One region of the Streptomyces thermoviolaceus genome, then DNA from elsewhere that is predicted to be linked to it. Evidence: riboswitches for the same ligand, from Rfam matches in the RefSeq annotation. Region 1 holds a riboswitch; the other holds the start of a gene.

Region 1 (4,362 bases):
CGCAGGAGCGTCAGGGTGCCGGTGAGGCCCTTGACGATCTTGCCCCCGTCGATGAAGGCGGCGGGAACCTGCAGCACCCGGTTCTCCCCCCGGCGCACGGCGATGAGCTGGCCCTCCTTGACCAGCTGCCGCACCCGCGTCACCTCGACGCCGAGCCGTTCGGCGACGTCGGGAAGGGTGAGCCAGGCGGGGACGAGAGCATCGATCTTCGCGTCAATCTCGGTCACGCAACCAAGCCTGCCATCTGCCACCGACAGTCGGAAGCCAACCGCGTCCACCTGCGACGACCCGTCGCGGCGAAGATCACACGGCAGGACGCGCGCGGGGGCGGACGAGCCGCCCGGCGGCCGGGCGGTCCGCGGCCGTGCCGTGGCCGGTTCGCGACCTCGTCGCGGTCGCGGACGACCCCGAGCCGTTCCCCCGACCGTCACGGGGCACTGCGCCTACGCGGCGACCGCCGCCTTCAGCGGACGCGACGCGTCCGGCAGCAGGGCGGGGTCGAGCGGCCGGCCGGACTCGATCAGCCGCCTGCCCTGGGCCACGTCCCGCGGCCGGCCGACGGCGAGCAGGGCGACCAGCCGGTTCTCGCGCAGCCAGCACACCGACCAGGCCGGGCCGCTCGCATCGCCGCGCCAGACCATGCTGTCGGCGTCCGTGTGATGGCCGGCGTACTGCACGAACCGGCCGAACTGCTCGGACCAGAAGTACGGCACCGGGTCGTAGACCACGTCCCGGCCCATCACCTGGGCGGCGACGGTGCGGGGGCCCTGGAGGGCGTTGTCCCAGTGGTGCACGAGCAGACGTTCGCCGTAGCGCGCGGAGGGGAAGGAGGCGCAGTCGCCGACCGCGTACACGTCCGGCACCGAGGTGCGCAGGCGGTCGTCGGCGAGCACCTCGCCGTGCGCGCCCAGCTCGATGCCGGAGCCGGCCAGCCAGGCGGTGGCGGGGCGGGCGCCGATGCCCACGACGACGGCGCCCGCGGGCAGCCGTGTGCCGTCGTCGAGCACCACCGCACCCGGCTCGGCCCGCTCGACGCGGGCGTCGGTGCGCAGCGTCACGCCGCTCTCCGCGTACCAGGCGGCCATCGGCGCGGTCACCTCGGCGGGCAGGACGCCCGCCAGCGGCCGGTCGGCGGCCTCCACGACCGTCACCGCGCAGCCCGCCTCGCGTGCGGCGGTGGCGAACTCGGCACCGATCCAGCCGGCACCGACCACGACGACGTCCTGCCGGCCGGTGAGCACCGGCCGCAGCCGGGCCGCGTCGTCCAGGGTGCGCAGCAGGTGGACGCCGGGGACGCCCTCGGTGCCCGGCAGGCGGACCGGTTCGGCGCCGGTGGCCAGCACCAGCACGTCGTAGGGCTCCGGCCCTTCGGAGGTGTCCAGCACGTGCTCCGCGGGGTGCACGGCCAGCGCCTCGCAGCCCAGGCGGAGCCGGAGCGACAGCGCCTCGAAGTCGATGTCGAAGGCGGAGCCCTCGGCCGTGCCGAGCAGCACGGCCTTGGACAGCGGCGGCCGGTCGTAGGGCTGGTGGGGTTCGGCGCCGATCAGGGTGACGGTGCCGGTGAAGCCCTCCTCGCGCAGCGCGACCGCGGTCTGCACGCCGGCCATGCCCGCCCCGACGACGACCACGCGCCGCGGACCGCCCGGGTTCTTCTCCTGCGTCTGCTCGCTCACCTGATCACCATAGACAGCCCGCGTCCCGCAGGGCACGGGGCGAGGGGACGTACGGCCCTTCTCCACGGGGGCTCGCGGGCCGGGCCGCTGCCCCGGCGGGCGGGCCCGCCCCGCTCTTACAAGATCGCGGCCCGGCGGCTAGGGTGGCCGTACAAGCATGCGCGGGAGCCCGGACGCACCGGGCTGAGAGGGAGGCTGGCGGCCTCCGACCGTACGAACCTGATCCGGGTCATGCCGGCGAAGGGAGGGGCGTTTCGCCCATGTCGTTGTCACGTACTTCGGACGTCCTCGTGATCGGGGGCGGCGTCATCGGTCTCGTCACCGCCTGGCGCGCGGCGCAGCGCGGCCTGCGCACGGCGGTGGTGGACCCCGAGCCCGGCGGCGGGGCCGCGCAGGTGGCCGCGGGGATGCTGGCCGCCGTCACCGAGCTGCACCACGGCGAGCAGACCCTGCTCGGGCTGAACCTCGCCTCCGCGCGCCGCTACCCGGACTTCGCCGCCGAGCTGTCCGAGCTGACCGGCCACGACCTCGGCTACCGCCGCTGCGGCACCCTGGCCGTCGCACTGGACGCCGACGACCGCGCTCACCTGCGCGAACTGCACGCCCTGCAGCGGGCCTCGGGTCTGGAGTCGGAGTGGCTGTCCGGGCGGGAGTGCCGGCGTCTGGAGCCGATGCTCGCGCCCGGCGTCCGCGGCGGGCTGCGGGTGGACGGCGACCACCAGATCGACCCCCGGCGGCTGGCCGCCGCGCTGGTGGCGGCCTGCGAGCGGGCCGGGGTGGTCTTCCACCGGGCGTGGGCCGAGCGTCTCGTCGTGCAACAGGACCGGGCCGCGGGCTGCGAGCTGCGCGACGGCACACGGCTCGGCGCCGAGCAGGTGGTGCTCGCGGCGGGCAGCCGCAGCGGGCAGCTCGCCGGCGTGCCCGACGACGTGCTGCCGCCGGTGCGGCCGGTGAAGGGGCAGGTGGTGCGGCTGACCGTGCCCAAGCGGTACGCGCCCTTCCTGAACCGCACCGTGCGGGCCGTGGTGCGCGGCAGCCAGGTGTACCTCGTGCCGCGGCTCAGCGGCGAGCTGGTGATCGGCGCGACCACCGAGGAGCTGGGCTGGGACACCACGGTGACCGCGGGCGGGGTGTACGAGCTGCTGCGCGACGCGCACGAGCTGGTGCCCGGCATCACCGAGCTGCCGCTGACCGAGACCCGCGCCGGGCTGCGGCCCGGCTCCCCGGACAACGCGCCGCTGCTCGGGCCGACCGAGCTGCCCGGACTGCTGCTGGCCACCGGCCACTACCGCAACGGCGTGCTGCTCACGCCCGTCACCGGCGACGCCCTGGCGCACGCCCTGACCACCGGCGAGCTGCCGGACGTCGCCCGCCCCTTCACCCCGCGGCGCTTTCGCACCGCCGTCCTCACGGAGCTGCCCGCATGAACGTCTCCGTCGCCCACGTGACCGTCTCCGTCAACGGTGAACCCCGCCAGGTGGCGCCCGGCACGTCCCTCGACGCGGTCGTGCGTTCCCTGACCGCCGCACCCTCGGGCGTGGCCGCCGCCCTCAACGAGACCGTCGTGCCACGCGCCCGCTGGGCCTCGACACCGCTGCGTGACGGCGACCGTGTCGAGGTGCTGACCGCCGTCCAGGGAGGCTGACCCATGACCGACGACCCTCTCGTCCTCGGCGGCCGCACGTTCGCCTCCCGCCTGATCATGGGCACCGGCGGGGCGCCCAGCCTGGAGGTGCTGGAGCGGGCCTTGACGGCCTCCGGCACCGAACTGACCACGGTGGCGATGCGCCGGGTCGACCCGTCGGTGCACGGCTCGGTGCTGTCCGTGCTGCGGAAGCTGGACATCCAGGTGCTGCCCAACACGGCGGGCTGCTTCACCGCCGGCGAGGCGGTGCTCACCGCGCGGCTGGCCCGCGAGGCGCTGGGCACCGACCTGGTCAAGCTGGAGGTCATCGCCGACGAGCGCACCCTGCTGCCGGACCCGATCGAGCTGCTGGACGCCGCGGAGACGCTGGTCGACGACGGTTTCACGGTGCTGCCGTACACCAACGACGACCCGGTGCTCGCCCGGAAGCTGCAGGACGCCGGCTGTGCCGCGATCATGCCGCTGGGCTCGCCGATCGGCTCCGGACTCGGCATCCGCAACCCGCACAACTTCGAGCTGATCGTGGATCAGGCCGAGGTGCCGGTGATCCTGGACGCGGGCGCGGGCACCGCCTCGGACGTGGCCCTGGCGATGGAGCTGGGCTGTGCGGGGGTGATGCTCGCCTCCGCGGTGACGCGGGCGCAGGACCCGGTGCTGATGGCCGAGGCGATGCGGCACGCGGTGACCGCGGGCCGGCTGGCCCGGCGGGCGGGCCGCATCCCCAAGCGGTTCTTCGCCGAGGCCTCCTCCCCCACCGAGGGGCTGGCCCGGCTGGACCCGGAGCGTCCCGCTTTTCCGCACACACGTGCGGACGGCGTCACAGGTCGGCCGCAGTCCGCCACCGAGGGCACCGAGCGGGACGTCGCTGTCGGGGGCGGCTCGTAGACTCGCCTGCGTGGACACGACCCTTCAGGACCCTCTGGTCGGGCAGGTGCTCGACGGCCGGTATCGCATCGACGCGCGGATAGCCGTCGGAGGCATGGCGACCGTCTACCGGGCCCTGGACACGCGGCTGGACCGCGTGCTCGCGCTGAAGGTGATGCA
Region 2 (4,362 bases), 1.4 Mb from region 1:
TGCATCATCCCCTCGGCGACCTCCTCGGCCGTCGCCCCTTCAGCCACGTCGCCGGCGAACTTCTTTGTGATGCTTTGGCTAATTTTCATCGAGCAGAACTTCGGGCCGCACATCGAGCAGAAGTGGGCCGTCTTGGCGGGTTCCGCCGGGAGGGTCTGGTCGTGGAACTCCCGTGCCGTGTCCGGATCGAGGGCCAGGTTGAACTGGTCCTCCCACCGGAACTCGAAACGGGCATCGGACAACGCGTCGTCCCACGCCTGGGCACCCGGGTGCCCCTTGGCGAGGTCGGCGGCATGCGCAGCGATCTTGTAGGTGATCACGCCGGTCTTCACGTCGTCCCGGTCGGGCAGGCCCAGGTGCTCCTTCGGGGTGACGTAGCAGAGCATGGCCGTCCCCCACCAGGCGATCATCGCGGCCCCGATGCCGGAGGTGATGTGGTCATACGCGGGGGCGATGTCGGTGGTCAGCGGGCCGAGCGTGTAGAAGGGGGCTTCGTCGCAGATCTCCTGCTGCAGGTCGATGTTCTCCTTGATCTTGTGCATCGGGACATGGCCCGGACCCTCGATCATGGTCTGGACCTCGAAGCGCCGGGCGACGCGCCCGAGTTCGCCGAGCGTGCGCAGCTCCGCGAACTGCGCCTCGTCATTGGCGTCCGCGATGCTGCCGGGCCGCAGCCCGTCCCCCAGCGAGAAGGTCACGTCGTAGGCGGCGAGGATCTCGCACAATTCCTCGAAGTGCTCGTAGAGGAAGGACTCCTTGTGGTGCGCCAGGCACCAGGCCGCCATGATCGAGCCACCCCGGGAGACGATGCCCGTCTTGCGGTGTGCCGTCAGCGGCACATAGGCCAGACGCACCCCGGCGTGCACCGTCATGTAGTCCACGCCCTGCTCGGCCTGTTCGATGACCGTGTCCTTGTAGATCTCCCAGGTCAGTTCCTCGGCCTTGCCACCGACCTTCTCCAGTGCCTGGTAGAGCGGCACCGTGCCGATGGGGACCGGAGAATTGCGCAGCACCCACTCGCGGGTGGTGTGGATGTTGCGGCCTGTGGACAGATCCATGACGGTGTCGGCGCCCCAGCGGGTGGCCCAGGTCATCTTCTCGACCTCCTCCTCGATGGAGGAGGTGATCGCGGAGTTGCCGATGTTGGCGTTGACCTTCACCAGGAACCGCTTGCCGATGATCATCGGCTCGGTCTCGGGGTGGTTGACGTTGGCCGGCAGCACGGCCCGGCCCGCCGCGATCTCCTCGCGGACGACCTCCGGAGAGACGTTCTCCCGGAGCGCCACGAACTCCATCTCCGGGGTGATCTCACCGCGCCGTGCATACGCCAGCTGGGTCACCGCCCGGCCGTCGCGGCCACGCCGCGGCTGCCGCGGCCGGCCGGGGAACACGGCGTCGAGGTTGCGCAGTCCCCCGCGTGGCGAGGTGTGCCTGATGCCGTCGTCCTCGGGCCGTACCGGACGGCCCGGATACTCCTCGGTGTCGCCACGGGCGATGATCCAGTTCTGCCGCAGCGGCGCCAATCCCCGGCGGACATCGGTGTCGACGTGCGGATCGGTGTACGGGCCCGAGGTGTCGTACAGCGACACCGAGCTGCCGTTGGTCAAGTGCACCTGACGGACCGGCACCCGGATGTCGGGGCGTGAGCCCTCGATGTATGCCTTGTGCCAGCCGATGGACTTCCCGGCCTCTCCCTGGGCATGGGACTGCGCCCCGTCGGGGGACGTCTGGGCGGAGGCAGGCGTGCTTACGTCCTTGTTGGTCATGAGACCTACTCCCTACGCCGGCATTACCCGGTAACAGGTTCGGCGGTCGACGCAGCGGTTACCGTCTGCCGATGTCTGTCGATGGACCATCGCTGTTCCACGTGAAACATCGCGAAGACGGAGGTCAGCGCCCTCTCAGCCCGGTGCTCCGAGCTCCCGCGTGTGCAAAAGGTGCCTCCACGCTAGCGTCATGCACAGCGTGCTGAACAGTGGGCCCTCCCGGTTCTTGCAATGATCGGTCGGTGACGACGACCCAGCAGTTCCCGCACCCACCGCCCGACCCACGGCGTGGCCCCGGGGCCGGGCATCGCGCGCCGACACCGGGGGAGCCCGTGTGGGCGGCTCCCGCGCCACCGGCCGAGCCGGCCCGTGCCGGTGACGGCCACCACCACGAGCACAGCCGCGCGGTTCAGGGGCACGGACACGGACACAGCCATGCCCATGGGCCCGCCGCGCCGGTCTCCCGGCATCTGCGCACGGTCATCGCCGCGGTCCTGATCCCGTTCGCGGTCGCGGTGGTGGTCGGGCTCGTCGTGCTCTGGCCCGGCGGCACTCCCGCGCACCAGCGCACCGGCGTGGGTTTCGACCGGCAGACGCAGCAGGCCACGGTCACCGCAGTGGTGAAGGCGAGCTGCACGGCCCTTCACACGTCCGGAGGAACGGCCGGCGAGGACGACCCCACCGGCCAGGCCACGGCTGCCGGAGATTCCTCGGGCCGGAGCGGTACCTGCACCAAGGCCACCGTTCGGGTGGACACCGGCAAGGACAAGGGCCGCACCTTCACCGAGATCGTGCAGCCGGACCAGCCGCGACAGCTGCACGAGGGCCAGAAGGTCGTGGTGGCCTACGAGCCGACCGCACCACGGGAGTTGCAGTACTCGGTCACCGACGTCAACCGGCGCCTTCCGGTGGGCCTGCTGGCCGGTGTCTTCGCCCTCGCCGTGGTGCTCGTCGGACGGATGCGGGGCGTGATGGCGCTGATCGCGCTGGCCATCAGCTTCGTGGTGCTGAGCCTGTTCATCCTGCCGGCGATCCTGCAGGGCTCGAATCCGCTCGTCGTGGCGGTGGTCGGATCGAGCGCCATCATGCTGCTCGCCCTGTATCTGTGTCACGGCCTGTCGGCCCGCACCTCGGTGGCCGTGCTGGGCACGCTGGTGTCCCTGGTGCTCACCGGCGCGCTGGGGTCGCTGTTCATCGGCTGGGCAGCGCTGACCGGCAATACGGACGACAACACCGGGCTCATCCACGGCCTGTATCCGTCGATCGACATGAGCGGCCTGCTGCTCGCCGGCGTCATCATCGGCTCGCTCGGCGTCTTGGACGATGTGACGGTGACCCAGACGTCGGCGGTCTGGGAACTGCACGAGGCCAATCCGTCCATGGGGTGGCGCGGGCTGTACCGGGCCGGGATCCGCATCGGGCGCGACCACATCGCATCGGTCGTCAACACCCTGGTGCTGGCGTACGCGGGCGCGGCGCTGCCTCTGCTGCTGCTGTTCTCGGTCGCCGGCAGCAGCATCGGGACCGTCGCCAACAGCGAACTGGTGGCGGAGGAGATCGTCCGCACGCTGGTCGGGTCGATCGGCCTGGTCGCTTCGGTGCCCGTCACCACCGCCCTGGCCGCGGTGGTGGTCGCCGCCGACCGGCCGGACCGGGTCACGAGGCGGAGGCCGCAGGTGGCCGGGCCAGGGGTGCCCGCGCCGGCACGCGGCGGACGGGGCAGGCGGCGCAAGCGGTGATCCCGTGGCGTCCGGCTGCGCGGCCGGCCCTCCGCCCGTGCCCCGGGGGCGCGCGGTGAAGCGTTACGCCTGCGCGCCGCCCCGTGGGGAAACGCTTCAGCCCGCGCTCTGTTCCTCGGCCAGGATCCGGTCCAGGGCCTCGTCGAGGTGGGCGTCGAAGTCGGCGAGTGCGCCTTCCTGGCCCAGCGGCACCAGCTTGTCCGTACGGTCCAGGAACGCCACCAGGGGCGCGGTGGAGGAACGGAACAACGCGCGGTCGTTGCCGACCTGCAGCCGGATCAGCACCTCGTTCAGGGAGTCGCCGTCCGCGGGCGAGATCCGCACGTCCCCGTCCCCGCACGGGGTACCCACTCCGTCGATCAGCAGCTCGCGTCCGAAGACCCAGGTCACCGGGGCGTCGCCGGGCAAGTGGAAGGTGAGCCGCACGGCATAGGGATCGCTGGTCTCGTACCGCAGCTCCACCGGAATGCGGAAGGAGAGCTCCTCGGACACGAGAAGGCTCATCATGACCTCTGCTTGTACGGACTCGCGCATCGCTACCCCGTCATCTGCCGTCGACTGGCCGGGAATCATCCTCGTGACACTGGTGGCATCTTGCTGAACGTATATGGCAGATCACAAGGAGTGAGTTTTCAGATACTGATAGCCAGTGCGAGGGAGCCGACGCGTCGTCCCATCTCGCGCTGCAGCTGCCGTGCGGCGGGCAGCAGCCGGTCGCTCTGGCGGGCGGGGAGCGACAGGGCGATGGTCGCCGCCGCGTCCCCGATGGTGAGGGGCACGGCCGCACAGACGGTGCCCAGGACGTATTCCTGCCGCTCCGTCACCGGTTCCATGCGTCCGACCCGTTCCAGGCGCCG

The links. A riboswitch is a leader RNA that binds a small molecule or an ion and turns the genes downstream of it on or off. The one in region 1 is predicted to bind thiamine pyrophosphate.
Region 2: another riboswitch for thiamine pyrophosphate. It lies ahead of thiC (phosphomethylpyrimidine synthase ThiC); the one in region 1 lies ahead of thiO (glycine oxidase ThiO).

The regions. Positions count from the first base shown of each region.
Region 1 is NZ_CP109280.1:4,571,633-4,575,994, reverse strand. It holds gene OG899_RS19940 (Rv2175c family DNA-binding protein) at 1-227, opposite strand, end outside; gene OG899_RS19935 (NAD(P)/FAD-dependent oxidoreductase) at 444-1,673, opposite strand; TPP riboswitch at 1,825-1,937, shown strand; gene thiO (glycine oxidase ThiO) at 1,934-3,100, shown strand; gene thiS (sulfur carrier protein ThiS) at 3,118-3,318, shown strand; partial or broken gene OG899_RS19920 (thiazole synthase) at 3,322-4,113, shown strand; gene pknB (Stk1 family PASTA domain-containing Ser/Thr kinase) at 4,214-4,362, shown strand, end outside.
Region 2 is NZ_CP109280.1:3,125,545-3,129,906, reverse strand. It holds gene thiC (phosphomethylpyrimidine synthase ThiC) at 1-1,766, opposite strand, end outside; TPP riboswitch at 1,759-1,936, opposite strand; gene OG899_RS13680 (YibE/F family protein) at 2,009-3,505, shown strand; gene OG899_RS13675 (SsgA family sporulation/cell division regulator) at 3,602-4,039, opposite strand; gene OG899_RS13670 (IclR family transcriptional regulator) at 4,138-4,362, opposite strand, start outside.